DNA from 2 places in the Tsuneonella sp. CC-YZS046 genome. Region 2 is predicted to be linked to the other one. Evidence: riboswitches for the same ligand, from Rfam matches in the RefSeq annotation. Region 2 holds a riboswitch; the other holds the start of a gene.
The links. Region 2 has a riboswitch for cobalamin ahead of U8326_RS14745 (TonB-dependent receptor plug domain-containing protein). Riboswitches for the same ligand answer to the same signal wherever they lie in the genome.
Positions count from the first base shown of each region.

Region 1 (15,196 bases), 1.4 Mb from region 2:
GCCTTCGTAGCCATGCGGCAGCAGCAGCACGAGGCCGTTGGCGCGCAGCCATTTGGCCTCGCCGGCCGCGATATACTGGTCGATCACGATCTGCGCGCCATTGGCGAAGTCGCCGAATTGCGCTTCCCAGCATACCAGCGATTTCGGGTCCGCCAGCGCATAGCCATATTCGAAGCCCAGCACGCCATATTCCGAAAGCGGGCTGTCGTAGACTTCGAACCGGCCGTGCGGGAGCGTGCACAGCGGGATGAACTTGCGCTCGTCCTTCTGGTCGATCCACACGGCATGGCGCTGGCTGAAGGTGCCGCGCCCGGAATCCTGCCCCGACAGGCGGACATTGTAGCCTTCCGACAGCAGCGAGCCGAACGCCAGCGCTTCCGCCGTCGCCCAGTCGAAATCCTTGCCGTTCTCGAACATCGCGCGCTTGGCGTCGATGACGCGGCGCAATGTCCTGTGGATCTCGAGATCTTCGGGAACCGTGGTCAAGGTGCGGCCCAGGCTCTCGAACAGCTTTTCCTCGATGCCGGTGTGGACGTTGCGCCGCGCCGTTTCCGGATCGGCGGGCTTGTGCAGCCCGCTCCAGCGCCCGGCGAACCAGTCCACCGCATTGGGCTTGTAGCTCTTGGCCGCCTCGAACTCCTGTTCGAGAAGATCGTTGAACTCCGCGCGGGAGGCTTCGGCGAAATCCGGCTCGATCACGCCTTGGGCAAGCAGCCTGTTCCCGTAGATCTCGCTGACCCGGGGATGCTGGCGGATTCGCTCATACATCAGCGGCTGGGTGAAGCTCGGCTCGTCGCCTTCATTGTGGCCGAAGCGGCGGTAGCACCACATGTCGATCACGATGTCGCGGCGGAAGGTCTGGCGATAGTCGATCGCCAGCTTGCAGGCGAAGGTAACGGCTTCCGGATCATCGCCATTGACGTGCAGGATCGGGGCCTGAATGCCCTTGGCGACGTCGGATGGATAGGGGGATGAGCGCGCGAATTGCGGGCTGGTGGTGAAGCCGATCTGGTTGTTGATGACGAAGTGGATGCAGCCGCCGGTATTGTAGCCGCGCACGCCCGAGAAGCCGAGGCATTCCCAGACGATGCCCTGGCCGGCGAAGGCCGCGTCGCCATGGATGAGCACGGGCAGCACCTGCTCGTGCTTGCCCAGATCCTCGCGGAACGCCTGCTGCGCGCGCACCTTGCCCAGCACCACCGGGTCCACCGTTTCGAGGTGGGAGGGGTTGGGCACCAGGCTCATATGCACCTTGATGCCGTCGAACTCGCGGTCGGTGCTGGTGCCGAGGTGATACTTCACGTCGCCCGAGCCGCCGACATCGTCCGGATTGGCGGAGCCGCCCGAAAATTCGTGGAAGATGACCCGGTAGGGCTTGGCCATCACATTGGCGAGCACGTTGAGGCGGCCGCGATGGGCCATGCCGTAGACGATCTCGCGCACTCCATACTGGCCGCCGTATTTGATGACGGCTTCCAGCGCGGGAATCATGGATTCGCCGCCGTCCAGGCCGAAGCGCTTGGTGCCGACATATTTCTTGCCGAGGAATTTCTCATATTCCTCGCCACGGATCACGGCGGACAGGATCGCCTTCTTGCCGATGGCGGTGAAGTCGATCGACTTGTCCGCGCCTTCCATGCGGTCCTGCAGGAAGCGCCGTTCGTCCACATCCGAGATGTGCATGTATTCCAGGCCGACCTTGCCGCAATAATTCGCGCGCAGGATTTCGACCAGCTCGCGCACGGTGGTCCATTGCAGGCCCAGGCTTCCGCCGAGATAGACCTTGCGGTCGAGCGCCTCGTCTGAAAATCCGTTATATTCAGGGGTCAGGTCGGCGGGCAGTTCGCGATGGCTGAGGCCCAGCGGATCGAGATCCGCGGCCAGATGGCCCCGCACCCGATAGGTCCGGATCAGCATCATGGCGCGGATCGAATCCGCGGCCGCCGTCTCGATCGCGGCATCATCCAGCGGCGCGCCGGCCTTGGCCGATGCCTTGCGGATGGTGGCGGCGATTGCGGTGGGGTCGAGCGCGGGGGTGAGGTCGTCGCCCGCGGAGGTTTCGCTCAGCGGCCAGCGCGGGTTCTGCCAGCTTGGGCCGGGTTGCGGGCCGTCCTGTGCCTGGTCGGGAAGAAAATCGTGCAATTCGTTACCCATCGGGGTCACCTTCAATCACCGGCTATTCGCATTCCCATTCCCGACCGGCGGCCGGCGCCCTTGCGGAGCGCCGGCCATGCCCGGTCAGGCGATTTCCTTCAGCAGCGCATCCAGTGTGGTGCCCAGTTCGCTGGGGCTGGGGGACACGCGGATGCCTGCCTCTTCCATCGCCGCGATCTTGTCCTCGGCGCCGCCCTGGCCGCCGGACACGATGGCGCCGGCATGGCCCATGCGGCGGCCCGGAGGAGCGGTGCGGCCGGCAATGAAGCCCACCATCGGCTTCTTGCGGCCGCGCTTCGCCTCATCCTTGAGGAATTGCGCGGCTTCCTCTTCGGCCGAGCCACCGATTTCGCCGATCATGATGATCGACTTGGTGTCGTCATCGGCCAGGAAAAGCTCCAGCACGTCGATGAAGTTGGTGCCGTTGACGGGGTCGCCGCCGATGCCCACGGCCGTGGTCTGGCCCAGGCCGATGTTGGTGGTCTGGAACACGGCTTCATAAGTCAGGGTGCCGGAACGGCTGACGACGCCGACCGAGCCCTTCTTGAAGATGGAGCCGGGCATGATGCCGATCTTGCATTCCTCGGGCGTCAGCACGCCGGGGCAGTTCGGGCCGATCAGGCGCGACTTGGAACCGGAAAGCGCGCGCTTCACGCGGATCATGTCCAGCACAGGGATGCCTTCGGTGATGGCGACGATCAGTTCCATCTCCGCGTCGATCGCTTCCAGGATCGAATCCGCGGCGAATGGCGGCGGAACGTAGATGCAGCTGGCGGTGGCGCCGGTCGCAGCCTTGGCTTCGGCAACGGTGTTGAAGTTGGGCAGGCCGATATGGGTGGTGCCGCCCTTGCCGGGAGTCACACCCCCAACCATCCTGGTGCCGTAGGCGAGCGCCTGTTCGGTGTGGAAGGTGCCGGTGGCGCCGGTCATCCCCTGGGTGATGACTTTGGTGTTCTTGTCGACGAGAATGGACATGGAAAACTCCTGGGACGGGGGGATCAGGCCAGCGAGCCGTCGATGCCCTTGCAGGCGTCGAGCAGTTCCTTGACCGCGTCGACCGAAACCTGGAGGCCGGCCTTGTCGGCATCGTCCAGTTCGATCTCGATGACCTTTTCCACGCCATTGGCGCCGATCTGCACCGGCACGCCGACATAAAGCCCGTCGACGCCATAGGGGCCGTCGACATAGGCGGCGCAGGGCAGGATGCGCTTCTGGTCGTTCAGATAGGCTTCGGCCATGGCGATGCCGGATGTGGCCGGTGCATAGAACGCCGAGCCGGTCTTCAGCAGGCCCACGATCTCGCCGCCGCCCGAACGGGTGCGCTGCACGATGGCGTCGATCTTCTCCTGGGTGGAGAGGCCCATCTTGATGAGATCGGGCACAGGGATGCCGTTGACGGTGGAATAGCGCACCACGGGAACCATGGTGTCGCCATGGCCGCCCAGCACGAAGGTGTTCACGTCGCGGATCGAGACGCCGAATTCCCAGGCGAGGAAGGTCGAGAAGCGGGCGGAATCGAGCACGCCGGCCATGCCGACGACCTTGTTGTGGGGCAGGCCGGAGAATTCGCGCAGCGCCCAGACCATCGCGTCCAGCGGGTTGGTGATGCAGATCACGAAGGCGTCCGGGGCATTTTCCTTGATGCCTTCGCCTACCGACTTCATCACCTTGAGGTTGATGCCGAGCAGATCGTCGCGGCTCATGCCCGGCTTGCGGGCCACGCCGGCGGTGACGATGATGACGTCCGCGCCCGCGATGTCCTTGTAATCGTTGGTGCCGGTGATGTTGGCGTCGAAGCCTTCGATCGGGCCGCATTGCGACAGGTCGAGCGCCTTGCCCTGAGGAACGCCTTCGACCACGTCGAACAGGACGATGTCACCCAGTTCCTTCTGCGCCGCGAGGTGGGCCAAGGTGCCGCCGATGTTGCCGGCGCCGATGAGGGCAATCTTCTTGCGAGCCATAAGTCGACGAATTCCTTCCCTTTTGCGGGAGCTGGCGGCTGGCAAATGGCACAACCCCACGTCCCGCAGTGGGGAAGGCGCCGATGGACGGGGTTGCCCTAGGCTCGCCCGGACCCGATTGCAACCGCCAAAGCAAGAGGTTTCCAACTATTTTAAGATAATGGTTCGCAATATCTATAAGGGCGTGGGAAAACCCTTTTTCCGGGCCTGTGGGCGGGCGGGAACGGGCAATTTTCCTGTGTTGCGGCTACGCATAAAGCTGCCGGCGACGGAAAGGAATATCCCGCGAGCGGCGCCGGGTCGGCCGGGTCACGCGGCGTCCTTCTCCCGCTCCTTCACCAGCAGCATCGAGGCAAGGTAGTCCGGAACGGCGCGGCTGAAGTAATAGCCCTGGCCGAGGGTGCATCCCGCATTGCGGACCGCGCGGACCTGCTCGATCGTCTCGAGCCCCTCGGCGACGATGTCGAGTTCGAGGGTGGAGCCCATCCCGGCGACGGCCCGGAGGATGGCGTCGCTCTTGCGCCCGACATTGGCGCCGGACACGAAGCTGCGGTCGACCTTGATCTTCTTGAAGGGCAGCTTGTTGATATAGCCCAGAGACGAGAAGCCGGTGCCGAAATCGTCCAGCGCGAAGCGGATGCCGATCGAGGACAGCTCTTCCATGAACTGGGTCGTGTGGCTGTCGTCGTCCAGGAACAGACTTTCGGTGACTTCCAGCTCCAGCCGCCTCGGGTCGAGCCGCGCATCCTTGAGCGCATTGAGGATGCCCAGGGCCGCGCCGGGCGCCTTGATCTGCAGCGGCGAAAGATTGACGGCCACCGTGACGTCCTCGGGCCACTGCGCGCAGGCGCGCGCCGCCTGGCCGGTGATCCAGTTGCCCAGCGTGATGATGAGGCCGGTTTCCTCCGCCACCGGAATGAATTCGTCCGGGCGAAGCTCTCCCTTTTCCGGGTGGAACCAGCGCACCAGCGCCTCGAAGGTCCGAATGCGGCCGGTTTCCAGATCGACGATCGGCTGGAAGAAGACCGACAATTCGTTGCGCTGGATCGCGCCGCGCAGCTCCGCCTCGATCTCGCGGCGGCGAACCAGGTCGCGAGTCATGGATGCCGTGAAGAAGCTGGCCTGCCGCCTGCCGCTGACCTTGGCGTGATACAGCGCCAGGTCGGCGCTCTGCATCAATGTATCTACGTCGGCGCCGTCTTCGGGCAGCACGGCGATGCCCATGGATGCGCCGATCTCCAGGCGATCTCCATCGATCCGGAAGGGGCGCGTGATCTCGTCGAGAATCCGTCCGGCCAGTTCCTCGCACTCCAGCCTGGTATTCAGGTCGCAGGCGACGATGAATTCGTCGCCGCCGAAGCGCGCGACGGTCGCGTCCTGCGGAACCGAGTTGCGAAGCCGCCTGGCGACCTCCGCCAGCAGCTTGTCGCCCACGGGATGGCCGAGGGTGTCGTTGACTTCCTTGAAGCGGTCGAGGTCGATCCACAGCAGCGCCAGCCGGTGATCGTCGGGCAGAGTCATGAATTTCTCGGCTAGCTCGTAATTGAGGCCGGCCCGGTTGGCCAGCCCCGTGACGATGTCGGTCCGGGCAAGGACCTGCATTCGCTCGGCGAGCCGCGCGCTGGTTTCCGCCTCGGCCACGGACTTCCTCAGCGCGTCGTTCACATTCGCGGTGATCTCCATCATTGCCGGCAGCACCAGTACCAGCGCCACGGCGAGGGCCAGATAGGCGAGGTTGAGGTCGATCAGGGCATTGAAGCTGGCGAGCGAGATCAGCGGAATCAGCGAAAGGAACAATTGCCCGATGGCGATGAAGGGCCGGCCCGCATTGCGCGCGGAAATGCCCACGCCATAGATGATCGCGTTCGCCACCAGCAGGATCAGGATCTCGACTTCGACATGCCGCGCGATCGCGAACGCCGCGAGCACGCCGACGGTGAGGGCGTAGCTGAACGCGCCCACTTCGTAGAGCTGTTCGAGCCGCCTGGCATTCTGTTCGTTGCGGTTGCGCGCCAGCCAGAGCGCGTTGGTGACGCGCGCGATCGCGATGATCGTGAGCGCGACGCAGCCGTAGATGAGCCAGGGATCGTTGCTGACATAGGCGCCGATGCCGCTGGTCGAAATCCCGCAGATCGCGCCGATCACGAGGCTGCGCGGCTGCGAATAGAGCGTATCCACCATCAGGCGCCGGACCCGATCGTCGATCGCGTCCGTGCCGTTCAGGCCATTGAATATGCGCCGCAACCTTTGAATAGGTCTGCTCCTGAGAGAGTTCCCAGGGAGCATTTACCGGGAAAGCGTCACCGATTGGTTAAGAGCGCGCTAACGGCGACGATGGTGATATGCCGGACTGGATGGGCCCGAGGCCGGCGAATGCGATGCCGTTCAGCCCCGGCCGTTGCCGTCGCCCAGGCCGCCTTCGATCACTTCCCGGGCCAGCTGGCGGGCAACGCATTTGTCCAGGGTCCGGCAGATCGACATCCAGCGGTCATAGGATTGGCGATCGTTGGAAAAGAAGGCTTCCTTCGCTTCGTCCCGCGCCTGCTTGGCCGCGCCGAGCCCGTGCCGCGCGAAATAGCGCAAGGCGGTGTGCAGCAGCTGCTCGGCGTTCTCATCCGGATGATTGTCATTCGCCGCAATCGAGAACGCCGCTCTGGCGGCGAACCGGGTGGAGGGCATGAACCTGCTGTTCCGCGCCGCGGCGAAATGAATCGTCATTGGGGCTCCGTTTTCGGGTATACCGTGGGGAGCGCCAGTGTAGCGGGGCTTGGCTAATCCTTTCTTTGGAGTCTTGGTTTCGAAAACCGCCTCTGGCGTTAACCCTGTTCCCGCGAGCAGCTCCGGCACCCAGTGATTCACGGCTTTACGATCCATTCGCCGCTGCGCGCATATTCGGGCCGGACGCTTCCGGCAGTGGGCAGGTTCGATCCGGCGTAGAGATTCTCGCCGCCACGGCTTCGGACTGCTTCTGTATAGTCCGGCGCAATGGATTGATTGGAAATGCTTTCCCTGGATACGACGGCGGTGGATGCGGCCTGCGCAAATGCGGCCGGATCGGGAGCGGGCACATCGGCAGCGTCAGGGCGCAGCAATGCGGATGCCGCGGGTTCGGCGCCGAAATAGACGTTGCGGAATGCGGCGGGCCGGCCCGCCGCGCCGCCGAAGCGGTAGAAGATATGCGCCCCGATGATGCCCACCTGGGTCAGGCTGTCGGCCCAGTAGGGATGGACGGCGATGGTGTGGTAATGGGTCGCCAGCCCGATCGGCGCATAGACCGAACCGGAAAGGGCGGCTTGCGCGACGGCCCGCGCGCGATCCCAGCCGAAGCGGGAAGGAGTCCGCGCCAGGGCGCCGTCGCAGGTGAAGGTGAACTGGCAGCCGGTCTTGCGGGTGGAGCCCTGATACACCACGCCGCAGACCGTGTCGGGATAGGCGGGATGGGCCACGCGGTTCAGCACCACCTGCGCCACCGCTCTTTGCCCGGGGTCGGATTCGCTGGCGGCTTCGTAATAGATCGCCTGCGTCAGGCAGTGCAGGGCGCGCTCCTGATCGGTGGCGGTGCCGCGCGGGACGAGCGGCATGGCGGCCGGGCCGGCGATTGCCTGCTGGCTGCGCGCGTCGATATTTTCATTGTCCCAATGCGCGCCGGGCGCCAGCGGATCGCGCAATTGCGGAAGCGGGGCCTGGGAATCTTCCGCCAGATAATAGAAGGCGGAGCCGGGGAAACTTTCACCGGCTTTTTCAAAGGGCATCGCGGCAGCCGCCGCGGTGGTTTCGTCCTGCAGCAATGCCCAGTCGCCCGGCGCGGCGAAGGCCGGGACGGCCACCGCCACGGCCAGCGCGACAAGACGCCGGCCGCGATGCTTCACCCGCTGGCGCGCGGCCGCAGGGCGCGCGCGCCGCGAGAAGCGGGCACGAAATTCCCCGGGGCGTTCGTCTTGGATGGAAGCAGAAATTGTCACGCGATTCCCTGGATACATATCTGCGCTGAACGGCGCGCCTCGGCGCGTAATCCGGGACGGAAGCGGAAGCACTCCGTAATTTCGATCCGTGCCGAAGCGGCACAGCTCTCTCGAAAAGCCTTAATGATGCGGCTCTTGCACCGGCTGCCCGGCGCGCATATGGGCCGGGGCATGTCACGGGTGTCCGCTTCGGCGGGCCTAAGAGGGAAGCAGGCCTGATTCCTGCGCTGCCCCCGCAACTGTGACCGGGGAGCGCCTTGCCTCCAATGCCACTGGCCTCAGGGTTGGGAAGGCTGTCTCGGCGCGATGATCCGGGAGCCAGGAGACCTGCCCGTCGATGGTCGTTCAAGCCGCCGGGCGGGGTGTACCGATGGCAGCGATCCGGGATGGCGTCTGACATGCGCCAGCCTCTCGCCAGGAACGACGTTTCGTTCAAGGCAGGAGGTTCAATGCGCAAGTCACTCTATTTTCTCGGGACATTCCTTTCCATGGCCCAGCCCGCATGGGCGCAGGACCATCCCTCGGATGCCGTTCCGGATACTTCCTCCCGCCCCGATATCACGGTGACGGCCACCGGCCTGCCCCAGTCGATCGACCATACCGGGCAGCCGGTGACGATCATCGGCAGGGATGAGATCGCTTCCGTCCAGGGTGCGGATATAACCCGTATCCTGCGCCGTCTTCCCGGCACCACCTTCACCCGCAATGGCGGGCTTGGCAGCCTCACCCTGGTGGGCGTGCGCGGGGCATCCGCCGGGCAGACCCTGGTGCTGGTGGACGGGGTGCGGCTCAACGATCCGGCCAATGCCAATGGCGAATTCGACGTGTCGCAGCTTGCGGCGGGGACGGTGGAGAGCATCGAACTGCTGCGCGGCCCCAACTCGGTGGTATGGGGCTCGCAGGCCATGGGCGGCGTGATGAACATCGCCACCCGGCTGGAGAACGGGGTTTCCGCCAGCATCGAATATGGCGGGGAGGAGCAGGTGACGGCCACTGCCGCCGCCGGGGTGGTGAACGATCGGCTGGAGGCCGGGATTTCCGCCAGCTTCATCGATTCCCAGGGTTTCTCCACGGCGGCCGGCGGCGCCGAGGACGATGGATACCGCCAATACAATATCGCGGGCCGGGCCAGCTATCAGCTCACCGACGCCCTCGCCTTGACCGGCAGCGCCCGCTATGTCGAAGGGAAGGTCGATCTCGATGGCTTCCCGCCGCCGGATTATACCTTCGCCGATACCGACGCGACCGAGAAGCTGCGGGTCTGGTCCGGCCGGGTCGGCGCGCTCTATCAGGCCGGCGGGCTGACCCTGAACGCGGGTTTCGCCCTATCCGACACGCAGCGCGATGGGGACGATCCGTCCTTTCCCTACAGCATCGACGGCCGCTCCGAACGGGTCGAATTGCTGGGCCGGGTGGAACTGCCCGGCAATTTCGCGCTGGATTTCGGCGCCGACCACGAGTGGACCCGCTTTTCCAACGCGCCCGACAGCGGCAAGGCGGAAACCAGCAGCGGCCATGCGCTGATCGGCTATTACGGGCAGGCCCTGACGCTGACCGCGGGCGTCCGTTATGACGATCATTCCGAATTCGGCGACGAATGGACCTTCGGGGCCAATGGCGTGCTGGAATTTGCCCCGGACTGGCGCATTCGCGCTTCCTATGGCGAAGGCTTCAAGGCCCCCACGCTGTATCAGCTGCTGTCGCAATACGGCAATCCGGGCCTCGCCCCGGAACGGAGCAAGGGCTATGACGCCGGCATCTCCTACGGCCAGCGCGGCGATCCGCTGTATTTCTCGCTCTCCGGGTTCCGCCGGGATTCCCGCAACCTGATCGACTTCTTCAGCTGCTTCTCCGGCACCGATCCGCTTTGCGATACCCGGCCGTTCGGCTTCTATTTCAACCAGGCGAAGGCGCGGGCCGAAGGCTTCGAGGTCGAGGGCGGCGTTGCCATTGCTCCCGGCCTCTACGCGGGGCTGGTCTACAGCTACACCGATACGAAGAACCGCACGCCGGGCGACATCAACGAGGGCAATGAGTTTGCGCGCAGGCCCAAGCACATGGCCACCGGCTCGATCGACTGGACGAGCGGTTTCGGCCTTTCGCTCGGCGCCGACATCCGGATCGTGGGCAAGGCATGGGACAATGCCGCGAACACCGTCCGGCTGAAAAGCCATGCCCTTGGCGATGTGCGGGCCAGTTTCGCGGTCAGCGAGAATGTCGAGCTGTTCGGCCGGGTCGAGAACGTCTGGAACGAACGCTATGTGATCGCATCCGGCTACAACACCGAGGGGCGTGCGGCCTATATCGGGGCGCGGCTGAAGATGTGACGATGCGGGCGCTTCTCGCGGCGGCGCTGGCCGCCCTGGCGGGCTGCACTGGCCCCGGGCCGGCGGAGCAGCCGCGGGAGCACCCCACTATCGTCTCGCTCAACCCGTGCAGCGACGCGATCCTGGCGGATGTGGTGGACCCATCGCAGATCCTTGCCATTTCGCATTACAGCCATGATCCGCGCTCCAGCTCGATTGATCTGCGCGTTGCCCGCCGCTTCCCGGCCACGGGCGGCACGGTGGAGGAAATCCTCGCGCTCAAGCCCGATGTGGTGGTGGCGGGCACCTTCATGCCGTCGGCGACCCGGATCGCGCTGGAGCGCTTCGGCATCCGGGTGGAGAGCTTCGCCATCGAGCACGATGTCCCGGAAAGCATCGAGCAGATCAGGGGGCTGGCGCGCCTCACCGGCCATCCGGAAAGGGGAGAACGGCTGGTCCAAGGGATCGAGCGGGCGCTGGCCCGGGCGGCGCCAGCGGCAAGCTCGCCCGCCATTCCCGCGGTGGTATGGCAGTCCGGCGGGATCGTGCCCGGTCCCGACGCGCTGATTTCCGACATCATGCGCCGGACCGGTTTTTCCAGCCACAGCGCCGCGCGCGGGCTGCGCCAGGCCGACTACCTTCCGCTGGAGGAGATGCTGGCCGATCCGCCCCGCCTCATCCTGGCGGCGGGGGATTCCAGCACCGGCGAGGACAGGATGCTGCAACATCCCGCGCTGGAAAGCCTGGCGGATACGCGCCGCCATGTGCTCGATCCCAGCCTCATCTTCTGCGGCGGGCCGACCATCATCCGCGCCGCCGAACGGCTGCGCGAGATAAGACAGGCGATGGCCACAGGTGGGACTCAGGCGGAGGTCGCGGGATGAACCGGCTCAGCCTGATCCTCGCGCTGCTGCTGGCCGCCGTGCTGCCGCTTTCCCTGCTGGCCGGGCGGATCTGGCTCGATCCGGCGGATACGCCCAATGCCGCCGTCATTCTGCTCGAATTGCGCATGCCGCGCGGGCTCCTCGCGATCGCGGTGGGGGCCGGACTGGGCGCGGCCGGCGCCGCGATGCAGGGCTATCTGCGCAATCCGCTGGCCGATCCGGGCCTGTTCGGCATCGGCCCCGGCGCGGCGCTGGGCGCGGTTGTCAGCTTGGCGCTGGGGCTGGCGATCCATCCCTGGGCCTTGCCGCTCTTCGCTCTGGCGGGGGCTGCGGGCGCGATGGCGCTGCTGGCGGCGATTGCCGGGCGCACGGGCGGCATCGCCCTGTTCACGCTTGCCGGACTGATGATCGCGAGCCTTTCCGGCACCTTGACGTCGCTCATCATCAGCTTCGCGCCCAATGCCTTCGCGATGAGCGAGATCGTGACCTGGCTGATGGGGGCGCTGACGGACCGGGGCTGGCAGGAAGTATGGCTGGCCGCGCCGCTGACCGTAGCGGGCATCGCCTGCCTGGCGGCGGCGGGCAGGGGGCTGGACGCATTGACCCTGGGCGAGGCGGCGGCGCGCTCCCTCGGGATCGATCTGCCGCGGTTGCAGGCCTGGCTCATCGCGGGGGTGGCGCTGACGGTGGGGGCGGGCGTGGCGGTGGCGGGGATCATCGGCTTCGTCGGCCTGATCGTCCCGCATCTGGTTCGTCCGCTGACCGACAGGCGCCCGTCCAGCCTCATCCTGCCCAGCGCGCTGGCCGGGGCCTTGCTGGTGCTGGTGGCGGACAGCCTCTGCCGCATCCTGCCGCTCGTCACCGAACTGCGGCTCGGCATCGCCCTCAGCTTGCTCGGCTCGCCCTTCTTCCTGTTCCTGCTGCTGCGCATGCGCCGGGGGATCGCCTGATGCTGGCGGCGCATGGCCTTTCGCTCCGGCTGGGCACGACGCCGGCATTGCATGATGTCGCGACGGAACTGCGCCGTGGCGAGATCACCGCAATCTGCGGGCCCAATGGGGCGGGAAAATCGACCTTGCTGTCGTGCCTCGCGGGTTTGCTGAAGCCGGATACGGGTACCGTCACGCTCGATGGTTCCGCCTTGATTGGCATGGCCATCAAGAGCCGGGCGCAGGCCATCGGCTATCTCCCGCAGCACGGGGCGATTGCCTGGGATCTGTCAGTGCGCAATCTGGTCGCGCTCGGACGCCTGCCCCATGGCGACGCGGCAGCGGGCGGGGCAGAGGTGGTGGAGCGCACGCTTGCCGCGCTGGATCTCGCCGCCCTCGCTGATCGCCCCGTATCGGCGCTGTCGGGTGGCGAACGCGCCCGGGCATTGTTCGGACGGGTGCTGGCGGGCGAGCCGCACTGGATCCTCGCGGACGAGCCGCTGGCGGCGCTTGATCTCGCGCATCAGCTTGCCATGCTGGCCCGGTTGCGGGAAGCGGCCCGGCTCGGCGCGGGGGTGGTGCTGGTGCTCCATGACCTGACGCTGGCGATGAACCATGCCGACCGGGTGCTGGTGCTGTCGGAAGGGACGCTCGATCAGGACGGGCCGCCGGAACGGGCCTTGTCCCGCTCCGCCATCCGCGAGGTCTGGAACGTCGACGCCCAATGGCTGGGCGAGCCGGGCGCGCGCGCTTTGTCGACCCGCTGACGAAAAGCGCGCCGCCGGTTGGGTGGCACGCCGTTCAGCCGGTTACGGCTGCTTGTCCTCGCCTGAAAGGCCGCGTTCTTCCAGCATCGGCTCTATGCTCGGCTGACGTCCGGCATAATCCTGATACATCGTGGCATAATCGACCGTATTGCCGCGCGAGAGGATCTTCTCGCGGAACAGCTCTCCACCGGCGCGGGACACGCCCTCCGGGCTGTCCTTCATATGATCGAACGCGTCATGCGCGATCATCTCGGTCCAGATGTAGGAGTAATAGCCCGCCGCATAGCCATGGTCCCAGATATGCCGGAAATAGGGGCTGTGATAGCGCGGCGGGACGACATCGACGCGCAGCCCCAGGCTGCCCAGCGCGGATTTCTCGAATGCGTCCCCATCGCGCGGCACTTCCCCCGGCTTGAAGGCGTGCCATTTCATGTCGAGCAGGGCGGCCGCCATCACTTCGCCCAGCGCATAGCCCTGATTGAACTTCCTGGCCCGGTCGATCTTCGCCATCAATTCGGCCGGGATCGGCTCGCCGGTTTTGTAATGCCGGGCATAATTGGCGAGGATCTGCGGCTGGGTGGCGAAATGCTCGTTGAACTGGCTGGGGAACTCCACGAAGTCCCGCGCCGTGTTGGTGCCGGAGATCGAGGGATATTTCTGGGCGGCGAACAGGCCGTGCAGGCCATGGCCCATTTCGTGGAACATGGTGATGACATCGTCCCAGCTCACCAGTTGCGGTTCCCCGGCGGGAGCCTTGGCGATGTTGAGCACATTATAGACCACGGGCCTGGTGCCCATCAGCCCCGATTGCTCCACGAAATTGCCCATCCATGCGCCGCCCTGCTTGTTGGGCCGGGCGAAGGGATCGAAATAGAACAGCCCAAGCTCCGAGCCGTCCTTGTCGAACACGGTGTAGGTGCTCACATCGGCCTGATAGACCGGCAGATCGGTGCGCTTGACGAAGCGGATGCCGTAGATCTGGTTTGCGGCATGGAACACGCCGTCCTCCAGCACCCGGGTCATCTCGAAATAGGGCTTCACCGCGCTGTCATCGAGATCGTATTTCGCCTTGCGGACTTTCTCCGCATAGAAATCCCAATCCCACGGCTGGACGGTGAACTTGCCGCCGGCGGCCTTGATCGCGGCGTTCAGCTCGCTGGCCTCCTCGGTTTGCTTGGCGGCCAGGGCTGGAACCATCCCTTCCATGAAATCAATTGCTTCCCCCGGCTTCTTCACCATCCGGTCGAACATCGCATAGCTGGCATAGTCCGGATAGCCGAGCAGGGCGGCCTTCTCCGCGCGAAGCTCCGCGATCCTGACGGTGATGGCGCGGGTATCGTTCGCATCGCCGCGTGAGGTTCGTGTCACGCTGGCCTCATAGAGCTTGCGCCGCGTTTCACGATTGGTCAGCTTGGCCAGCGCGGGCTGCTGGGTGGTGTTGATGAGCGAGAGGACGTATTTGCCCTTCAACCCGCGCTCCTGCGCCTCCTTGGCGGCGGCCTCTATCTCTCCATCGGAAAGCCCGGCCAGCTCGGCCTTGGTGTTGACGACCAGCGCCGCCCGCTTGCTCGCCTCGGTCAGCTTCTGGGAAAATTCCGTGCCGAGCGTTGAAAGCTGCTCGTTGATGGATTTGAGCTTTTCCTTGTCGGCATCGTTCAATTGCGCGCCGGCATTGACGAAGCGCTCGTAAGTCACTTCCAGCAGCCGGGCGTCTTCCCCGCCAGGGGGCAGCGCGGCGCGATTGTCATGCAGCGCCTTGATCCGCGCGAACAGGCGGGAATCCAGCACGATCGCATCGCCATGGGCGGCCAGCCTGGGCGACACCGTCTTCTCGATCGCATCGAGCGCGTCGTTGGTGTTGGCCCCGACCACGGCATAGAAGGCGGCCAGCGCCCGGGTGAGCATCTGGCCCGACCGTTCCATCGCCGCCAGCGTGTTCTCTATCGTCGGTGTGGCGGGATTGCTGGCGATGGCTTCGATTTCCGCCCGCTGGATCGCCATGCCCTGCTCGATGGCCGGAAGGTAATCGGCATCGGTTATCTTCGAGAAATCGGGGGCCTCGAACGGCAGGGGCGAGGTTTCCGCGAAAATGCCGGTTCCCTGCGGAATGGCGACGGCCGGGGTGGCGGGTGCGGGTTCGATCTGGGCGGCTTGGTTCATGGTCGTGCAACCTGCGAGCAGTGCGGCGGGGGATACGGCGAGAAACAGACGGGCGACAGTCACGGTCACTTAC
Region 1 covers NZ_CP141590.1:1,562,507-1,577,702, reverse strand. The annotation lists gene U8326_RS07725 (2-oxoglutarate dehydrogenase E1 component) at 1-2,154, opposite strand, end outside; gene sucD (succinate--CoA ligase subunit alpha) at 2,239-3,129, opposite strand; gene mdh (malate dehydrogenase) at 3,153-4,115, opposite strand; gene U8326_RS07710 (putative bifunctional diguanylate cyclase/phosphodiesterase) at 4,425-6,359, opposite strand; gene U8326_RS07705 (hypothetical protein) at 6,501-6,833, opposite strand; gene U8326_RS07700 (cell wall hydrolase) at 6,971-8,077, opposite strand; cobalamin riboswitch at 8,239-8,427, shown strand; gene U8326_RS07695 (TonB-dependent receptor plug domain-containing protein) at 8,527-10,404, shown strand; gene U8326_RS07690 (ABC transporter substrate-binding protein) at 10,407-11,267, shown strand; gene U8326_RS07685 (iron ABC transporter permease) at 11,264-12,217, shown strand; gene U8326_RS07680 (ABC transporter ATP-binding protein) at 12,217-12,963, shown strand; gene U8326_RS07675 (M3 family metallopeptidase) at 13,006-15,186, opposite strand.
Region 1: linked by a shared signal. The riboswitch ahead of U8326_RS07695 (TonB-dependent receptor plug domain-containing protein) and the one ahead of U8326_RS14745 (TonB-dependent receptor plug domain-containing protein) in region 2 are both predicted to bind cobalamin.

Region 2 (15,196 bases):
GTCGATCGCCGCCAAAGCATCATCGCCATCGCCTTGTGCGCCCGCGTCCCGGTCCAGCCCCTGCGATCGCGCCAGATCGAGGATCTCGCGGCGCAGATGCTCCAGCCGCCTCGGGTCCATCCCGGCGGCGAGGTAATATTCGTCCACCAGCGCTTCGAGCTGCTTGAGCGGACCGTAGCTTTCGGCGCGGGTCAGCGGCGGGGTCAGGTGATCGATGATGCAGGCGCCGATGCGGCGCTTGGCCTGGGTCCCTTCGCCCGGATCGTTGACGATGAAGGGGTAGAGCTGCGGAACCGGCCCCGCGCAGATCTCGGGAAAGCATTCGCGCGAGAGGGAAACCGCCTTGCCCGGCAGCCATTCGAGATTGCCGTGCTTGCCGACATGGACCACCGCATGCGCGCCGAAAGCCCGGTTGAGCCAGATATGGAAGGCCAGGTAGCCATGCGGCGGCGGCAGGGCCGGGTCGTGATAACTTTCCTTGGGATCGATGTTGTAGCCTCGCGCGGGCTGGACCGCGACGGCGAGCTTGCCGAAGCGATGAACGGCAAGGCGGAAAGCACCATCGCGCGCGAAGGGATCGTCTTCGGGCTGGCCCCAGCGTCCGAGCATCGCGGAACGGGCGGCTGCGGGGATTTCGGCGAAGGCGGCGTGATATTCCCTCAGGGGCAGTAAAGCCTCTCCTCCCTGGGGCCGGTCCAGCGAGGACAGATCGTTCGTAACTCCGCTGGTCATGATCCGCATCAGCGCCGGGCCATCCTGCGGCGCATTGCCCACGTCATAGCCTGCCTCCCGCAGCGCCGTGATGATCGCAGCGGCGCTGGCGGGCGTATCCAGCCCCACGCCATTGCCGATCCGCCCGTCGCGATTGGGATAATTGGCCAGCACCAGCGCGATCCGGCGTTGGGAGGCAGGTGTGCGGCGCAGCCGCGCCCAGTTCGCGGCGAGGTCGGCAACGAAGGCGAGGCGATCCGCCAGGACGCGCGGCACCACGATGCCGCATTCGGTGAGGGGGTCGAACCGCTCGGCGGCCTTGAAGGCAACCGCGCGCGTGAACAGGCGGCCATCCACTTCCGGCAGGGCGATGTTCATGGCGAGATCGCGCGCGCCAAGGCCGCGCGGGCTCTGGCTCCATGCGCTTTCCTCGATCCCGGCGAAGACGGTCTGCAGGATCGGGCAGTCCGCCTGCTCCAGCACGGAAGGGATGCGCGCCTCGCCGGAGGACGATGCGGCGAAGGAGGTGGCGTTGACGATGATATCCGGCCCGATTTCGCGCAGCGAACTGCCCAGCCAGTCGATCGCGAAGGGTTCCCGCAAGGCGCGGACATGGACGGCCGCCACGTTGAATCCCCGCGCTTGCAGTGCCGTCATCATGGCATCCACCGCGTCCAGCGTGCCGGCGACCAGCAATGCGCGGTAGAATACCAGCAGGGCGACAGGCTGCCGGGGCCGCCAGCCGGCACGGATATCGGCCAGGGTGGGCCGTTCCCTGCCGGGCAGATACAGCCCGGCGTCGGCAACCGGCAGGGGATCGTCCGCCCGCCCGCAATCCCGCCCGATCAGGCTGGCGGCGGTGCGCAGGAAGCTGACCGCGTTGGGCACGCCGCCCTGCCTGACATAATCCCGCAGGCGGGCGAGAATATCCGTGGGCAGGGTGGAAGCGCGGGCGAGGGCCGGGTCTTCCTCCCGCCCGTTCTCCAGCGCGGCGAAGGCGATCCCCCGTTCCCGCGCGGTCGCGGCGATCTCGTCTATCCCGTAAGGCCAGTAGGATTTTCCCCCCAGCAGCACCACGCAGACGAACTTCGCGTGCGTAATCACCTTCTCGACGTAGAGATCGACCGAATAGGGGTGGCGGAGGTGGAGGAGATTGGCGAGGCGGACGCTTGGTGCGCCATCGCCCATCTGCGCCGCGGCGCGCGCGAAACAGGCAAGCTCGCTGTCGGCCACGGTCAGGATCACGATCTCGCCCGGCGACTGGGCGAGATCCACCGCCTCGTCCCCGTTGGATATCGTTCCCGGCGTAGCCGACAGCAGGTGCATGTCAGCCCAGCATTTCCGCCAGCCCCGTTTCGATCGCCCCGCGGTCCAGCCCTTTCTGGCCGATGACGACGAGCTGCGTGCGGCGCGGCTCTTGCGCGCTCCACGCCCGGTCGAAATGATGCTGGATGCGCGGCCCTACCCCTTGCAGGACGAGGCGGCCGGGCTTGCCCGACAGCGCGACCATGCCCTTCACCCGCAGGATGTCGTGAGAGGCGATCAACTCGCCCAGCCGCCCGAGCAAGGCGTCGAGTTCGCCCACTTCCCCGCCGCGCACCACGAAGCTGTCGAAATCGTCATGATCGTGATCGTCGTCTTCCGCGTCATGGTGGGAAGGGCGGGCTTCCAGATCGTCTTCCGCCCCGGCGAGCAGGCCCAGCAGCGCGGCGGGATCGATCGCGCCATGATCGGCCCGGACCAGCTTCACGCCCTCGCGGGTTTCCTTCGCCAGATCGGCTTCGAGCCGGGCCAGCGTGCCCTCGTCCACCAGATCGGTCTTGTTGAGGATGACCATGTCGGCGCAGGCAAGCTGGTCCTCGAACAGTTCCTCCAGCGGGCTGTCATGATCGAGATTGGGATCGGCCGCCCGCGCCGCCGCCAGCGCCGCCTCGTCGGCCGCAAAGCGTCCGGCGGCCACGGCATCGGCGTCGATCAGCGCGACCACCCCATCCACCGTGGCGCGGGTGCGGATGTCGGGCCACTGGAACGCCTTCACCAGCGGCTTGGGCAGCGCGAGGCCCGATGTCTCGATGATGATGTGCTCGGGCGGGTTCGGCCGGTCGAGCAGCTTCTGCATGGTCGGCAGGAAATCGTCCGCCACGGTGCAGCAGATGCAGCCATTGGCCAGTTCCACGATGTCCCCTTCCGGGCAGGCTTCGTCGTTGCAGCCTTTCACCAGCTCGCCGTCCACCCCGACATCGCCGAACTCGTTGATGACCAGCGCCAGCCTGCGCCCTTTGGCATTGCGCAGCAGGTGGCGGATCAGCGTGGTCTTGCCCGCGCCGAGGAAGCCGGTGATGACGGTTGCCGGGACTTTGCTCATGCCTCTTCTCCTTTGTGTGAGGGATGGGATGCGTGGTCCCGCAGGGCCTGCCAGGGGATCACGAAACGCTCCAATTCATGCGCGCCGTGATGGCCGGACACGCGATAATGCCGCGCGAGGCCCGGCGGCGAGAGCACGTCATGCGGCGGTCCGTCCGCCACCAGCCGCCCTTCGTGCAGCATAATGAGCCGGTCGCAGAAGCGGGAGGCGAGCGCGAGATCGTGCAGCACCGCGATCACCAGCGCGCCACGCTCTGCCTCTTCGCGCAGCAGGCCCATGATCCGCAGCGCATGGCGCGGATCGAGCGCGCCGACCGGCTCGTCCGCGATCAGGATCGGCGCTTCGACCGCCAGCGCGCGAGCCAGCAGCACGCGGGCGCGTTCGCCGCCGGAGAGCGATTGCACGTCCCGGTCCGCCATGGAGGTCAGGTCCGCCCGGGCAAGCGCGCGCTCGATCGCCGCTTCATCCGCCGGGGAGAGGGTACCGAAACGGCCGAGATAAGGCCCTCGGCCCAGCGCCACGGTCGCACGCGCGGCAAGCGGCCAATGCACCGCGTCGCCCTGCGGCAGATAGGCGATCAGCCGCGCGGCATCGCGGCGGGCCATGGCGGAGAGCGGCACGCCGTCCACCGCGACTATCCCTGCGCTTGGCGGCAGCAGGCCCGCGATGGCCCGCCCCAGGGTCGATTTTCCCGCGCCATTGGGGCCGACCAGCCCCAGCAGCGTGCCGCCATCGGCCGTGAAGCCGATGTCCCGCAGCACCGGACGGCGCCCGATCGGAACCGAGAGATGGTCGAGCGAAAGGCGGGTCATGCCAATTGCCGCCGCAGATGGAGGACGAGATAGAGGAAGAACGGCGTGCCGAGCAGCGAGGTCAGTACGCCGAGCTGGAGTTCGGGGCCGACCGCGATCAGCCGCACGACGATATCCGCCGCCAGCACCAGCGCGCCGCCGCCGATGATGCTGGGCAGGACGATCCGGCTGGGCACCTGGCCCACCAGCGGGCGGATCAGATGCGGCATCATCAGCCCCACGAAGCCGACCGAGCCGGTCACCGCCACGCCCGCGCCCACGGCCAGGCTGGTGCCGGTGATCGCCATCGCCCGCAGCCTTGGCGTATTGAGGCCGAGGCTGCGCGCCGCATCCTCGCCCAGCGCCAGCAGGTCGAGCGAAGGCGCGGCGGCGAGCAGGATGACAAGGCCGATCAGGATGAACGGAGCGGCCAGCCGCACTTCGGCGAAAGTGCGGTCCTTCACCGATCCCAGCAGCCACATCGCGATCTCGCTGACTGCCCAGGGATTGGTGGAAAGGTTCATCGCCAGCGAAGTGAGCGCGATCGATATGCCACTGATCCCCGAGCCGACGAGGATCAGCGTCAGCGTGCTGCCGCTGTCCTTCGCCACATAGAGCAGGATCACGGTGGCGAGCCCGGCGCCGATCATCGCGCAGGCCGGCAGCCACAGCGGCACGATGCCGGCGAGGCCGAAATAGATCGCGATCACCGCGCCGAGGCTCGCCGCGCCGGAAATGCCGAGCGTGGTCGGCTCGGCCAGCGGATTGTGCAGCAGCCCCTGCAGCACCGCGCCCGCGCCGCCCAGCGAGGCGCCCAGCAGCACGGCGAGCAGCATGCGGGGCATACGCAGTTCCTGCACGATGATCCCGCTCGCCGGATCGGCCAGCCCGAAAGCGGCCTTGACGAGGCGCGGCAGCGGGATGGGGACATAGCCGATCGTCAGTGAGCCAAGCATCAGCAGGACGAGAACAAGCGAGAGGATACCGCACAAGGCGGCGGTTCCGATGCGGGGAACGGCTGATCCGGGGCCCTGGGTCATTTGCGGTTCTTTCCGGGAAGCCGGCGGCGTTCGGCGGCGAGCTGTTCCACCGCCTCCACCAGCAGCGGGCTGCCGCAGTTCCAGTATTTGCCGTGGACGTTGAGCACCGGCCGCGTGCGCGCCTTGCCCCAGAGCACCGGATTGCGGCGCAGGGTCGCCGACGCGCGCGTGCTGGTGTCGAAATAGCTTACGGCGAACATGTCGGGCGGATCGAGCACCACGCGTTCGACCGGCACGCCTTCCCACAGCGGCGGTCCCCATTCGCGCTGGAGATTGCGGAACCCGGCCGCGGTGAGCGAAATATCGACGAAGGTGCCCGCCCCGGCCCCGCCGCCGTCGGGGCGGTAATAGATCACGGTCGGCCAGTCGGAGCGGGGCGCGGCCGCGCGCGCGCGGGTAAGCCGGGCGCGCATGTCGGCGATCACCGCTTCGCCACGGGGCCGTTGGCCGAGCGCCTGGGCGATCTCGCGCGTCATCTGCTCGACCTCTGCCCATTCATTGGCGAGCGGAACCTGCACCACCTTCACGCCAAAGCGGGCAAGGGCTTCGGCGCTGCGCTGGTCCATCGCATCGCTGACCAGCAGCAGCTTCGCGCCGGAGGCGATGATCTCCTCGGCCGCTCCGCGATTGGCGGGAAAGCCGCGCGCTCGCCCGGCATAGAAGGAAAGCGGGCCGGTGGCCTGGGCGGACACGGACGCGATCTGCGCCCGGTCGCCCAGCATCAGCAGCATCTGGTCGGCGCACAGGCCGAAGGACGCAGCACGGGGCAGCGGGCGCGCGGCCGAGGCGGGCACGGCGGCGAAAGCCGCCGCCGTCATGAAGGCCAGCGCCCGGCGCATCACCGGAAGCCCTTGCCCAACGTATCGCGCCCGTCGGGATCGTGCCCGGCATAGGTCTTCAAGGTGTGGTGCCACAGCGCGAGGCGGCTCCAGTCGGGCGTATCGGCCAGCCCGTCCTCATCGGTCAGGAACGGGTTGGGGAAATAGATGCTGAGGGTGGATTCCCCCTTGCCGTTCTCCACCCGCAGCGACCAGGTGACGGGATCGCCATGCTTGTCCATTCCGCGCACCAGCTCGCATTTGCCGGGGCGGCGGTGGGCCACGATTTCCGGCTCCGCCCTGGATTCCCCGATGCAGAGGTGGAAATGGCCGCCCCGGCCCCAATGGACCGTGAAATAGCCGTCGCCGACATTGATGGATTTCGGCGGTCCCGGGCAACGCAGCTCATAGGCTCCGCCCTGGATCATCGGGCCGAAGGTCAGTTCGGCCCAGTGGTTTTCGAACAGGTCGCGGAACAGGGTTTCGAGGAAATCCTCGTCCAGCGGGAGCGCCCAGATTTCGGTCTTCAGCCTGCCGTCCTCGTGCCGTTCCTCGATCTTCGCGATCTTGGCCATCATGTTTCTCCTTGGAAAAAACAGGGCGGCGCCAGTTTCAGCGCCGCCCTGCCGAAGACATTCAGAAGCTCTGCCGGATTCCTGCGTAGAAACTCAGCCCCGCCGTGCCGTAACCGGCTTCGGTTTGGTATTTTTCATCGAGGAGATTTTCGATGCGGCCCGTAAGTTCGGTTTTCTCGAAAAGATTCAACCGCCCGGCGAGCGTTATCACGACAGGATTGTCCAGCTTCACTATCTGCGAAGGGAATGTGCTGAAGTCGGTGTCGAGCGTGTCGCTCCAATAGCTGGCCGTGAGGTTCAGATTGGCGCGCTCGTTGAGGAAGGTGTAATTCATATTGCCCGAGATGTAGTGCCGGGGGCGATTTTGCAGCCGTTCACCTGTCGCGGCCCTCACCTGGTTGTTGGTGTAGGCCACCCGAACGCTGAGCGCTTCGTTCGGATTCCAGGCGAGCGAGGCTTCGACGCCCTTCGATCGCGTCCTTCCTGGAACGTTGAAATAATTGGGTTCCGGGTCGCCGAAGCCGATGAAGTTGATCTTGTTCCTGGTGTCGATCTGGAAATAGACGACTTCGAGCTGCAGCGTATCGTCGGCGAGCTTCTGCTCGATGCCGAGATCCCAGCTCTTGCTGGTCTCGGGTTTGAGGTTGATGTTGCCGAACAGCGGATCGCCGCAGCAGCGGCCATATAGCTCGAACAGGCTGGGCGCCCTGAAACCTGTCGAATAGCTGCCCTTCAGCTTCGTTCCGGTGGCGGCGATATTGTAGGCAGCCGTGCCGCGATAGGTATCGAATGTCCCGAATGTCTCATGGTCGTCGATGCGAACACCCGCCGACAGATACAGCGATTCGAACAGGCCCAGCTGATAAAGCGCGTAGAACCCGTTGTTCCTCACGGAAATGCGATCGGAAACCGCGTCGCTCCGCATGCGATCGTTCTTGGTTTCAGCGCCGAAGACGAGCACGTTGTCGGCGTCGATGGCATAGGAGCCCTGGAAGTCGAACTTGGTTCGGTCGCCGTAGTAGAAATAGGAATCGGCCCCGTTATCGAAGCCTTCCCGCTCGTTACGGGCATAGGAAGCACCGAACTCGCCCCGCAGCGCCCCATCCAGCAGGCTGAAGCCGGTGGAAAGACGCCCCGAATATTGGAGGAAGTCATCGCCGACGTCGGGGTCGTCGCAGTATGGGCCGCCGCAGGCGTCATAATTCAACGTGCCTTCGGCGTAGCGATAGACCGCCTTTGCATACCAATCGTCCGAAAATTGATAGTCGAAACGGCCGCTGCTGGAGAAATTCTTGTATTTTTCGCCTTCGGAATTGCCGGGAAGGTTTTCGTCGGCGGCGGAGAAGCCGTCGGTGTGCAGATATTGCAAGTCGACCGAGTAACCGAAGCGATCATTCGCCAGGCCGCCCCGGATCTGACCGCCCAGCAGATAGGTGCCGTAGCTGCCGCCTTCGCCGAATATCGAACCTGTCAGGGGGCCTGAGCCGCGCTTCGAGACGATATTGATGACGCCCCCGATCGCTTCGCTGCCGTACAGCACGCTCTGAGAGCCGCGCAGCACTTCGATGCGTTCGATGTTGGTGGCGAGAAGCTGGGAGAAATCGAAGGCCGTCTGGCTGCGGCTGGGATCGGAAACCTCGACGCCATCGATCAGGACGAATGTGCCTTCAGGATTCTGGCCGCGCAATTTCAGGCTGGAATCGGTTCCGCGCGCACCGAACTGGGCAACGGAAAGGCCGGGCGTCGTTTGCAAGGCGTCCAGCACGAAACGAGTCTGCCGGTTTTCAAGCTCCTTCGCGGTGATCACCGTGATGGAGGAACCGATCTTGCCGATGTCCGTCGGAACACGGGTCGCGGTGACCACTATGTCGCTGCCATCCGGTTCGGCATTGCCGGCGGAGGCGGCGCTGTCTGTGGCCGTGTCCGCCAGCGCGGGCGTGGCGGTCGCCATGGCCGACAATGAGACGAGATAGATTATTTTCTTCATGGGTTAACCCCCCTGGCGCCAGAGCAACTGGCGGCGGGGGCGAACCGGCGCGTTCGCGATCAGGCCGGTGCGGGCACCAGCCAGGCGAACGAACGGCCGGCCAGCGCAGGCGGGCGGGCGCATATCGCCCACGCAGCGCATGACCGTGCGGCCCCAGCCGCATTGGTTCGTCGCTCAGACGGAGGTTTACCGTGCCATGGCCATCCCCTGGACCGCGGCAAGAGCGACCATGCGCCGGCAGGTCTCCTGGCTCGCGGGTCATAGCTTGATGCACGGCCTTCCCAAGCCCGCATGTTTCAGCAACCGGCCCAGTGGCTGTTTCCCCGCCCCTTATCGTTGGGGGGAAACGATGTGCATCGCGCTCGCCGCTTACAGTTGCAGGGACAGCCTCGGATTCGGATCGGCCGAAAAGCCTTTCCTCACCGCGTTCCCGAATTAAGCCCTCTCGGGCACCGGCGCGATCATGAAAGCGGGCAAGCCCGCCTTCGCAGGCGCACATAAGCCAAATTCAAAAGGAAGCCAATCCTTCATTGCAATGCATCCATCTCTCGCCAGCGCTGGACGATTTCAGACGCATCCGGCCGGCTTCGCCGCGCCTGCTCAACAGGCGGGCCAGTGCTGTCAGGGGCTATCGGGGCCGGTGGCGCGGATGTTGAAGTCGGAAACTATTTTCCAATCCGCCGTTCCAATTTTCTGCCAGACGGTCTGGTTCTTCCCGACGATCGTGGCCGGTTGGCCGTTGGCCTGGGTGTAGGTGTTGGCGAAATCGCCGGTTGTGACCGCAAGGTCGCCACTTTCGGAAATCCATGCCTGGCTTGAGGTCATGTCATAAGCGAATGCGCTATCGTTCAGCATGATTTTGAAGGCCTTGCCTATCGCGTCAAGGCCGACCAGCGGGTCGGAGCCTGGCACGACCAGCGTCGCATCCGGCGCATACCGGCTGATCGCCTCGTCCACGTTCCGCGCGCTCATGGCGGCAAGTTGCTCCTGCTCGGCCTGGCGGACCGCGCTCAGAGTCACGCTGGGGCTGTTCGCACCCGCCCCGGCTTCGTCGGCCTTTTTGTCCGAGCAGGAACCGAGCAGCACCAGCAATGCGACGAGGAAAATAGAGGCACGAGTCATGACAAACCTCTGAAAGCTGTCGCCAGCTTACCACAGGAATGCGACCGATGCAGCCATCTGTGCCGGGCGAGCGAATCCCGGGCTGGCCGCCAATCTTCCAGCCCCGATCTTCCGGCGCTGCCAGTGTAACCGAATTGTCACGGCTCTTTCATCAACCCATCACATGCTTGCTGCAGGGGCGCCCTCGAAGACGCGTAAAATCGCCAAACGAGGGAAATCGACATGACCTATTCGCGTGCCTGCCGCCGCCGCATTCTGCTTGCCGCCGCACTTGCCGGCGGCTCCATGCTGGCGACCCCAGCCCTGGCCGGAGAAGTCGCCGGTTCGGTCATGGATTCGTCCGGCACCATGGCGCTCAATTCCGCGCAATTGCGGATCGTCGAACTCAACCGCGTGACGGTCGCCGCTCGCGACGGCAGCTTTCGCTTCGTGGATGTTCCAGCCGGCAGCTATACGCTGGAAGCGCAGTATATCAGCGCGGACACGGTGCAGCAGACGATCGAGGTGCCGGTCAGTGGCGTAGTCACCGCGAATCTCGCGCTGGGCGGCGAAACCGCCAGCCAGATCCTGGTGCTGGGCCAGCAAGCCAACCTCGCCAGTTCCCTCTCGCGCCAGCGCTCGGCCGATGGCGTCGAAAGCGTGCTGACGCGCGATGGCGTAGGCCAGTTTCCCGATCAGAACGTGGCCGAATCGCTGCGCCGCCTGCCTGGCCTCAATATCCTCAACGACCAGGGCGAAGGCCGCTTCGTTTCGGTTCGCGGCCTCGACCCGGAACTCAACGCGGCTTCGATCAACGGCACGCGCATTCCCGCACCGGAAAGCGATGTCCGGTCCGTGGCGCTCGACGTGATCCCGGCCGAGTTGATCGAATCGATCGAGGTCAAGAAATCGCTGACCCCGGATATGGATGGAGACACCATCGGCGCGTCGATCGAGATCAACACCACCAGCGCTTTCGATCGCAAGAAGGATCTGCTCTCGATCAAGCTCGAAGGCAGCTACAATGATTATTCCGAAGAGCTGACCCCCAAGGGCAGCCTGGATTTCTCGAAGAAGCTGAGCGACAATTTCGGCATTGCGGGCGGCTTCAGCTACTACAAGCGCAAGTTCGAAAGCGACAATATCGAGGCGGCGGACTGGGACGAGGTGGACGGCGCGGTCTTCGCCCGCGAGTTGCAGTATCGCGATTACGACGTGGCGCGCGAGCGCATCGGCGGCTCGCTGAGCTTCGACTGGCGCCCTTCCGACACCACCAAGCTCTATGCCCGCGGCCTTTACAGCCAGTTCGAGGATCAGGAATTCCGCGGCGACGTGATCTTCATCCTGGACGAGGACGAGATCGATCCGCGAGCGGGCAACGCCACTTCCGCATCCTTCGTGGATGAGGACGGCCGGATCGAAGTCCGCCGCCGGATGAAGGATCGCTTCGAACGCCAGCGGATCAAATCGGTGACCGTTGGCGGCGAAACCGAGGCAGGCCCCTGGAAGGCGACCTATTCCGGCTCGTGGTCGGAATCGAGCGAACGCGAGAACGGATCGATCGACCCGACCCGTTTTCGCGCCCGGTTCAATGACGATGGCGTCGGCCTCGATTTCGATTATTCGAACTCTCGCAAGCCGCTCTATTCCATCACCAGCGGCGCGGACCTGTTCCTCGATCCGTCGGAATACGGCTTCAACGAGCTGGAACGCACCACGCTTTCCAACTCGAAGGACCGCGAATATGTAGCGAAGGGCGACCTTTCGCGCGAATTCGCCACCGCGGGCGGCAGCTTCACCATTCAGGCGGGCGGCAAGGCTCGCTGGCGCAAGAAGTCATACGATCTCCAGGCGGACGTATATGACGATTACGACGGGGATTATTCCCTGGCCGACGTGCTGGGCAAGCAGACCTATCGTATCACGGATATTCTGCCGTTGCCGAGCCATCATGCCCCGACCGACTTCTTCTATGCCAATCAGGGCAATTTCGTCCTCAATCCGATCGACACCGCGATCAATTCGAATTCTTCCGACTATGCGGTGAAGGAAGACATCGTCGCGGGCTATCTGCTTGGCCGCTGGGACAGCGCGCAGTTGCGGATAATCGGCGGTGTCCGGATGGAGCGCACCAAGAACGACATCCGCGCGAAACTGACCCAATTCGTCGAGGAAGGCGAGGAATATGAAGGCGTGGAGCTGGATGAGGATACGGTGTTCGTATCGCCCAATCGCTTCACCCGTTCCTATACCGACTGGCTGCCAAGCCTGACCCTGCGTTATGAGCCGCAGCGCAATCTGGTTCTGCGCGCGGCGGGATACAAGAGCCTCGTCCGCCCCAAGCTTTCCAACCTCGCTCCGCGTTTCGAGCTGGACGAGGATCTCGAAGCGGTGGTCGGCAATCCGAACCTCAAGCCTTACAGTGCCTGGAACTTCGACGCATCGGTGGAATGGTATTTCGGCCAGAATTCGGCGCTGACCGGCGGGTTCTTCTGGAAGTCGATCAAGGATTTCGTGGTCGAGCAGCACATCTCGGAGCCGGGGACGATCTACGGCGTCGATTATGAGGAGCTGACCACCTACATCAATGGCGACAAGGCCAAGATCAAGGGCTTCGAACTGTCCTACAATCAGGTCTTCAGCTTCCTGCCCGCGCCGCTGGATGGGCTGCTGTTCAATGCCAACTACACCTATACCGACGCCAAGGGCACGGTGCTGAACGATGGCGACGTCACCGATCCGCGGCGGATTCCGCTGGCGGCGTCATCCAAGCACACCTTCAACATTGTGGTGGGCTATGAAAAGGGTCCGATCTCGCTGCGCGCGGCCGGAACCTATCGCAGCAAATATCTGGACGAGCTGGGCGGCGAGGCGGAAGAAGATCGCTATGTCGCCGATCATTTCCAGCTCGACCTCAGCGCCAAATATCGGATCACCGACGGCGTGCGCCTGTTCGCCGAATGGATCAACGTCACGGACGCACCCTACTTCGCCTACCAGAACTTCGCCGGCAGCCGTCGCCTGCTGCAATACGAAGAATATAGCTGGACGGCCAAGTTCGGCGTAATGGCGAACTTCTGATGCGCCTGCGGCGGAGTCCTCTTCTCGCCCCGGCCGTGCTTGCCGCGCTTGCGGCCGGGGGCTGCGCCACCGTCCCGATTACCGGCGATCCGGCGGTCGAGGTCTTCGCCACGGGCGAAACCGAGCCTGTCGGAACCGGCAACGCGGATGCGGCGGACGACCCGGCGATCTGGCGCAATCCGGAAAACCCGGCGGCGAGCCTGATCGTGGCGACGGACAAGAAGGCCGGCCTCCATGTCTACGACCTGTCGGGCAAGAGCCGGTTCTTCGATCCGGCCGGGCTGCTCAACAATGTCGATCTGGTCGATATGGTGGCGGCGGGCATCATCGTCGTCGCCAGCGACCGCAACGATCCGGCCCATGCGCAATTGCGGCTCTACCGGCTCGATCCGGCGACGCCCGCCCTGCAGCCGCTGGGCACCGTCGATGGGGGCGTCGGTGAAGGCTACGGCATCTGCCTGTGGCGCAAGGGCGACCGGCTGCACGCCTTTTCCGTGCTGAAGGACGGCACGGTCAACGAATATGCGCTGGATCTCGGCGCCGAGCCGCGTTCCACCCTGGTGCTGGCCCGCAAGCTGGCGACCCAGGCGGAAGGCTGCGTCGCCGATCCGCGCGACGGCACGCTCTATGTCGGCGAAGAGGATGTCGGCATCTGGCGGTTCCGCGAGGGGGACGCCAAGGGCGAGCTGGTGGCCCCGGTCGACAACCGCCAGCTGGTCGCCGATGTCGAAGGCCTGGCGCTCGTGACCGATGGGGATGGCGGCGGCTGGCTGGTTGCGTCCAGCCAGGGCGACAATGCCTTCGCCCGCTATCGCCTGCCGGACATGGCCCCCGCCGGCCGCTTCCGCGTGGCGGCGGGGCGCTTCGGCTCGACCGAGGAGACGGACGGCATCGCCTTGAGGGCCGGCGATTTCGGCCCGGATTATCCGGGCGGGCTGTTCATCGCGCAGGACGGGTTCAACGGATCGCAGGCCCAGAACTTCAAGCTGGTCCCCTGGCAGGCCATCGTGGATGCGCTTGGCCCGCGATGACTTTGCCCGAAATGATTCCGCCTGGGAGAATCCTGCCTGAGAGAATCATGATTGCCTGAATGAGGGCGCCGGCGGCGCGGCTCACGCGCTGCCGGTCGTGCTTGCGAGCAGGGCCGGCTCGATCCCTTCCGCCTTCCAGGTCTGCGTCCAGCGCTTTTGCGCCCTCGTATGGAACAGGATTTCCTGCCGCCCTTCGGCGGCGAACCAGCCATGGCGCTGCATTTCCCCGTCGAGCTGGCCCGGACCCCAGCCGGTATAGCCGAGCGCGATCAGCCATTGCGCCGGCCCTTCGCCCGCCGTGATCGCCTCCAGGATTTCCACCGATGCGGAAAAGGAGCAGAGCGAACCGACCTTGATCGTTTCCTCGCTGTCCCAGTCCTGCGAATGCAGGATGAAGCCGCGCCCCGGCTCGACCGGCCCGCCATGATGGACGGCGCAATCCGGCGCCTTGCCCCGGTCTATCCCGAGGTGCTCGAGCAGGCCGTGGAAACCGATATCGTTGCGTGTATGGCCTATGCCGATGCCGAGCGCGCCCTGAGCATCGTGCAGGCACATCGCGATCACCGCATGGTGGAAACGGGGATCGCCCATTCCCGGCATGGCCAGCAGCAACCGGCCGGCTAGATAGCTCGCCTCGCTCATGATCCATCTATACTACGCTGTAGCCAGGGCAAAAGCACTGGCCTCTTCCAACCGCCCATCGCGAGCGGCGATCAATTCGCGGGAGCTTCCCGCCTCCGGTCCGGCGTATCCGCCTGCTGGGCTCGCGCCTGCTGCCACCAGCAGCTGAACATCGCGATGGCGTAGAGTATCCGGCCATGATTGCGGAGGCCGGCCCGATGCTCGGCGAACAGGGCGTCCACCGCTTCCGGCCGCAGATAGCCGCTGTGCACCGCGCCGCTCTCGTGCCACGCTTCTTCGGCGAAGCTGCTGAAGTCGCCCCTGAACCATTCCCCGAAGGGAAGCTGGAAGCCGATCTTGCGCTTGGCGAAGGTGCCTTCGGGAAACCACGGCTCGATGGCCTTGCGCAGGGCATATTTGCCCACGTTGCCGCGCAGCTTCATCCGTGTCGGCATGGTCAGGGTCCAGTCCACGAAATCATGCGAGAGGAAAGGCACCCGCGCTTCCAGCGAATGGGCCATGCTGCCGCGATCCGAGCGATGCAGCAGGGAGCCGGGCATATGCACGGCGATATCGGCCAGCATGAATTGCTCCAGCGGGCTGAGCTTGCGCGCATCCGCCGACCCGAAATACTCCTGCTCGAGCCGCCTGAACCGGCCCGGCGCGTCCTGCCGGGCGAGGAAGCCCGGTTCATACAGGCGCGCGCGCACATCCGGCGTGGAAATCTGGGTGGCGGCGAAGAAGCGCTGGAAGCCGTTGTCGAGCGTGGCGGCATCGGAAAAGCGCCGGGCGTTCTGTTTCAGGTAGTTCCAGCGGGTCGAACCGGCCGGCAGCTTTTCGGCCAGCGCCAGCAGCGGGCCGAGCGCCTTGAGCGCGGGCTTCCATCGTGCCGCGAGCAGGGCCGTGCGCTGCCGCTTGTATCCCGCGAAGATCTCGTCCGATCCTTCGCCCGCCAGCACCACCTTGACGTGCTGCGCGGCCAGCTTCGACAAATGCCAGATCGGCACGGCTGCGGTGGCCGCGCATGGCTCGTCAAAGGCGGACTGGACGGCCGGCAGCAGGTCGCCTGCCATGG
Region 2 covers NZ_CP141590.1:2,993,102-3,008,297, forward strand. The annotation lists gene cobN (cobaltochelatase subunit CobN) at 1-2,037, opposite strand, end outside; gene cobW (cobalamin biosynthesis protein CobW) at 2,039-3,076, opposite strand; gene U8326_RS14725 (ABC transporter ATP-binding protein) at 3,073-3,888, opposite strand; gene U8326_RS14730 (iron ABC transporter permease) at 3,885-4,907, opposite strand; gene U8326_RS14735 (ABC transporter substrate-binding protein) at 4,904-5,746, opposite strand; gene U8326_RS14740 (DUF7676 family protein) at 5,746-6,303, opposite strand; gene U8326_RS14745 (TonB-dependent receptor plug domain-containing protein) at 6,362-8,287, opposite strand; cobalamin riboswitch at 8,506-8,759, opposite strand; gene U8326_RS14750 (YybH family protein) at 8,909-9,409, opposite strand; gene U8326_RS14755 (TonB-dependent receptor) at 9,632-12,469, shown strand; gene U8326_RS14760 (phytase) at 12,469-13,500, shown strand; gene U8326_RS14765 (YqgE/AlgH family protein) at 13,582-14,142, opposite strand; gene asnB (asparagine synthase (glutamine-hydrolyzing)) at 14,214-15,196, opposite strand, start outside.